2 regions of the Streptomyces sp. CA-106110 genome follow, and region 1 is predicted to be linked to the other one. Evidence: predicted binding sites of a transcription regulator. Region 1 holds the regulator's gene; the other holds the start of a gene.

Region 1 (2,397 bases):
GACCGCCACCGGGGCCGACCTCGCCCTCGCCCGCGAGCTGGATCCGCGTGCCGTTGTCGACACCCGCGGGGATCTTGACCGTGAGCGTCCGGCGGGAGCGCACCCGCCCGTCGCCCGCGCACTCCGGGCACGGGTTCGGGACGATGGTCCCGAAGCCCTGGCACTGGGGGCACGGCCGGGAGGTCATGACCTGGCCCAGGAAGGACCGCGTGACCTGGGAGACCTCACCGCGGCCGCGGCACATGTCACAGGTCTGCGCGGATGTGCCGGGCGCCGCGCCCTCACCATTGCAGGTGTTGCAGACGACGGCCGTGTCGACCTGGATGTCCTTCGTCGTGCCGAAGGCGGCCTCGTCGAGCTCGATGTCGAGCCGGATCATGGCGTCCTGCCCCCGGCGGGTGCGCGAGCGCGGTCCACGCTGCGACGCCGTGCCAAAGAACGCGTCCATGATGTCGGAGAAGTTTCCGAAGCCGCCCGCACCGAAGCCGCCCGCACCGGCCGCGCCCGACTGGGACAGGGGGTCGCCGCCGAGGTCGTAGACCTGCTTCTTCTGCGGGTCCGAGAGGACCTCGTAGGCGGCGTTGATCTCCTTGAACCGCTCCTGCGTCTTGGGATCGGGATTGACGTCCGGGTGCAGCTCGCGGGCGAGCCGACGGAACGCCTTCTTGATCTCATCCTGCGACGCGTCGCGGCGCACGCCGAGTACGGCGTAGTAGTCCGTGGCCACTTACGACTCCGCCAGGATCTGTCCGACGTACCGTGCCACCGCTCGTACCGCTCCCATCGTTCCCGGGTAATCCATGCGGGTCGGTCCGACCACGCCGAGTTTCGCTACTGCTTCGCCGCCCGAACCGTAGCCCACCGAGACGATGGACGTGGAGTTGAGTCCCTCGTGGGCGTTCTCGTGGCCAATACGCACGCGCATGGCCGGATCCTTCGCCTCTCCCAGCAACTTGAGCAGCACGACCTGTTCCTCGAGTGCCTCGAGGACGGGACGGATGGTGAGAGGGAAGTCATGTGCGAAGCGGGTGAGATTGGCGGTGCCGCCGATGATCAGCCGCTCCTCGGTCTCCTCCACGAGCGTCTCCAGAAGGGTGGAGAGCACCGTCGAGACCGTGCCGCGGTCCTCCGGTTCGTCGAAGGCCTCCGGCAGGTCCTGGACCAGCTGCGGAACGTCCGCGAAGCGGCGGCCCACGACCCTGCTGTTGAGACGCGCGCGCAGATCGGCGAGAGACGTCTCTCCGAACGGCGCCGGGCAGTCGATCATGCGCTGCTCGACCCGGCCGGTGTCCGTGATCAGCACGAGCATCAGCCGCGCGGGCGCCATCGACAGCAGCTCCACATGGCGCACCGTCGAGCGCGTCAGGGACGGGTACTGCACGACGGCGACCTGCCGGGTGAGCTGTGCGAGCAGCCGCACGGTGCGCGTCACCACGTCGTCGAGGTCGACCGCGCCCTCCAGGAAGTTCTGGATCGCGCGCCGCTCGGGCGGGCTCATCGGCTTGACGGCCGCGAGCTTGTCCACGAAGAGTCGGTAGCCCTTGTCCGTGGGGATGCGTCCGGCGCTGGTGTACGGCTGGGCGATGTACCCCTCCTCCTCCAGCGCGGCCATGTCGTTGCGGACGGTGGCCGGGGAGACACCGAGCTGGTGCCGCTCGGTGAGCGCCTTGGAACCCACCGGCTCCTCGGTACCGACGTAGTCCTGGACGATGGCGCGCAGCACTTCGAGCCTGCGTTCACTGAGCATCGCGCACACCTCCAGCGATTCGTCCCCTTGACGCTCCCCTGGCACTCTGCGTGTACGAGTGCCAGCATCCCGGAGCAAGTGTACGGCGGTCGGGTACGCACCCGGCAAGGCCGGGCGACGCCGTCGTACCGACGTGTACCGACCTGTCCTGGGCTGTCCTCCCGGATCGGGCGCCTACCGATAGCGTCGGCGCATGACGGTGCTGTGGGAAGGGTCCGGGTGGGAGGCGCTCGGTCCGGGAGCGGGGCGCACACGGCTCCCGGGCTGGAACTGCACGGCGGGACTGGTGGTCGGCGAGCACGGGGCCCTGATGGTCGACGCGGGCTCCGGCCCGGGCGAGGGCGCGCGGTTGCGTACCGAGGCGCTGCGGCTGCTCTCGACCCTCGGCGGGGACCGGCGTGTGACCCATCTCGCGCTCACCCACCCCCACTTCGACCATGTCTTCGGTGCGGCAGCCTTCGCGGACGCCGAGGTGTTCGGCGCGGCAGGCATCGACACGGTGCTCGTCCACGAGCGGGGCGAACTGGTCGCGGACGCGGTGCGCAACGGCCTGGACGCGGAGGTGGCGGCCGAGGCGGCGGACCTCCTGGTGCCTCCGCGCCATCAGGTCTCCGGTGAGTGGACCCTGGACCTCGGCGGGCTGCGGGTGC
Region 2 (2,397 bases), 1.4 Mb from region 1:
ACGACGTCCGCTTCGAGCAGGGTCTCGAGACGGTGACGCCCGACGGCGCCGGCGTCTCCATCATCCCGGCGGTGGCGGGCGGCTGACGGTCACTCGGCCCGCCCGATCATTACCCTCGGTAACTCAGGTCACCGAGAGTTCATCGAATTGCCCTCTCCGTGAGACAAGCGGAGGGGGCAATTCTGCATGGTTGAGCACGGTACAGTTGGGGAACCCGCTCCCGGTTTCCCCGCCGGGTGCTCTGAGTTCCTGCCGTAGGCCGATAAGAAGTAGCCAAAGTAGGCAGGGCTTTTGAGCCATTCGCTCCTTTTGCAGGGCCCGACTTGCCCTGAATTCGGATGAATTCTCCGTACATTCCCGACCGGTCGTGCCCGGAATTCTCGTCCGATTGACCTGTTGCAGACGGCAGTTGGACAGATACATTCAGCCGCGGTCGACGCGTTCCGGCGCACGCCCCCAACCGTTGGGGGGTGAGGTCTGACCCGGGTCCGCGAAGTGTGGATCTGTGCAAGGGCCAGTAATAGGGGAGTTAGGCATGGCTCAGGGCACCGTCAAGTGGTTCAACGCGGAGAAGGGGTACGGCTTCATCGCGGTCGACGGTGGTGCGGATGTTTTCGTCCACTACAGCGCGATTCAGATGGACGGCTACCGCACCCTGGAAGAGGGCCAGCGGGTCGAGTTCGAGATCTCGCAGGGTCAGAAGGGGCCGCAGGCGGACATGGTCCGACTGGCCGGCTGAAGAACGCGCCGACGACTGAACTGTTCGACGTGTCGAGGGGCTCGTATCCCGGTTCGGGGTACGAGCCCCTCGGTTTGCCCGGGGCGGGGGCGCGCGGGCGCGCCCTGGTCAGCCTCCGTTCACCTGGTGATCCCCGTGCGCCCACCCGCCACCCGGCCGCCACCCCTCAACGAGCCCGCTCCGCGGGCGCACCTTGCACTCGGAGGGGGCGAGTGCTAATCATTGGCGTTAGCACTCTGAAGGTGAGAGTGACAAAAGAAGGACCGGGTCGGTGAGGCCGCGGACCGGGTGGGGCAAGGAACCTCCGGCCGGGGCCGTCCGTCGCGGGCGCGGGCGCGGTCCGAAGTAATCACCCCCAGTCCTGGAGGGACCACTTCACATGGCCAAGATCATCGCGTTCGACGAGGAGGCGCGGCGTGGCCTCGAGCGCGGCATGAACCAGCTCGCGGACGCCGTCAAGGTGACCCTCGGCCCGAAGGGCCGCAACGTCGTCCTCGAGAAGAAGTGGGGTGCCCCCACGATCACCAACGACGGTGTCTCCATCGCCAAGGAGATCGAGCTCGAGGACCCGTACGAGAAGATCGGCGCCGAGCTGGTCAAGGAAGTCGCCAAGAAGACGGACGACGTCGCCGGTGACGGTACGACCACCGCGACCGTGCTCGCCCAGGCGCTGGTCCGCGAGGGCCTGCGCAACGTGGCCGCCGGTGCCAACCCGATGGCCCTGAAGCGCGGTATCGAGAAGGCCGTCGAGGCCGTCTCCGCCGCCCTGCTCGAGCAGGCGAAGGACGTCGAGACCAAGGAGCAGATCGCCTCCACGGCCTCCATCTCCGCCGCCGACACCCAGATCGGCGAGCTGATCGCCGAGGCCATGGACAAGGTCGGCAAGGAAGGCGTCATCACCGTCGAGGAGTCGCAGACCTTCGGTCTCGAGCTGGAGCTCACCGAGGGCATGCGCTTCGACAAGGGCTACATCTCGGCGTACTTCGCCACCGACATGGAGCGTATGGAGGCCGTCCTCGACGACCCGTACATCCTGATCGCCAACCAGAAGATCTCCTCGGTCAAGGACCTGCTCCCGCTGCTGGAGAAGGTCATGCAGTCGGGCAAGCCGCTGCTGATCATCGCCGAGGACGTCGAGGGCGAGGCCCTGTCGACCCTGGTCGTCAACAAGATCCGCGGCACCTTCAAGTCCGTCGCCGTCAAGGCCCCGGGCTTCGGTGACCGCCGCAAGGCCATGCTCGGCGACATCGCCATCCTCACGGGCGGCGAGGTCATCTCCGAGGAGGTCGGCCTCAAGCTGGAGAACGCGACCCTGGACCTCCTGGGCCGCGCCCGCAAGATCGTCGTCACCAAGGACGAGACCACCATCGTCGACGGCGCCGGCTCCTCGGAGCAGGTCAACGGCCGGGTGAACCAGATCCGCGCCGAGATCGAGAACAGCGACTCGGACTACGACCGCGAGAAGCTGCAGGAGCGCCTGGCGAAGCTGGCCGGCGGCGTGGCCGTCATCAAGGCCGGTGCCGCCACCGAGGTGGAGCTCAAGGAGCGCAAGCACCGCATCGAGGACGCCGTCCGCAACGCGAAGGCCGCCGTCGAGGAGGGCATCGTCGCCGGTGGTGGCGTGGCCCTGCTGCAGGCCTCCCAGGTCTTCGAGAAGC

The links. The regulator HrcA, encoded in region 1, represses chaperone genes, less so after heat shock. The targets are predictions, from matches to a motif close to TTNGCACTCNGNNNNNCNGAGTGCNAA.
Region 2: groL (chaperonin GroEL) is a predicted target of HrcA. The motif match lies at 968-994, and genes of this name have one in related genera.

The regions. Positions count from the first base shown of each region.
Region 1 covers NZ_JBNJNB010000001.1:8,070,834-8,073,230, reverse strand. Annotated here, with positions in the region: gene dnaJ (molecular chaperone DnaJ) at 1-727, opposite strand, end outside; gene hrcA (heat-inducible transcriptional repressor HrcA) at 728-1,747, opposite strand; gene ACQEXA_RS37170 (MBL fold metallo-hydrolase) at 1,941-2,397, shown strand, end outside.
Region 2 covers NZ_JBNJNB010000001.1:6,701,279-6,703,675, forward strand. Annotated here, with positions in the region: gene ACQEXA_RS30935 (MoaD/ThiS family protein) at 1-86, shown strand, start outside; gene ACQEXA_RS30940 (cold-shock protein) at 536-739, shown strand; gene groL (chaperonin GroEL) at 1,119-2,397, shown strand, end outside.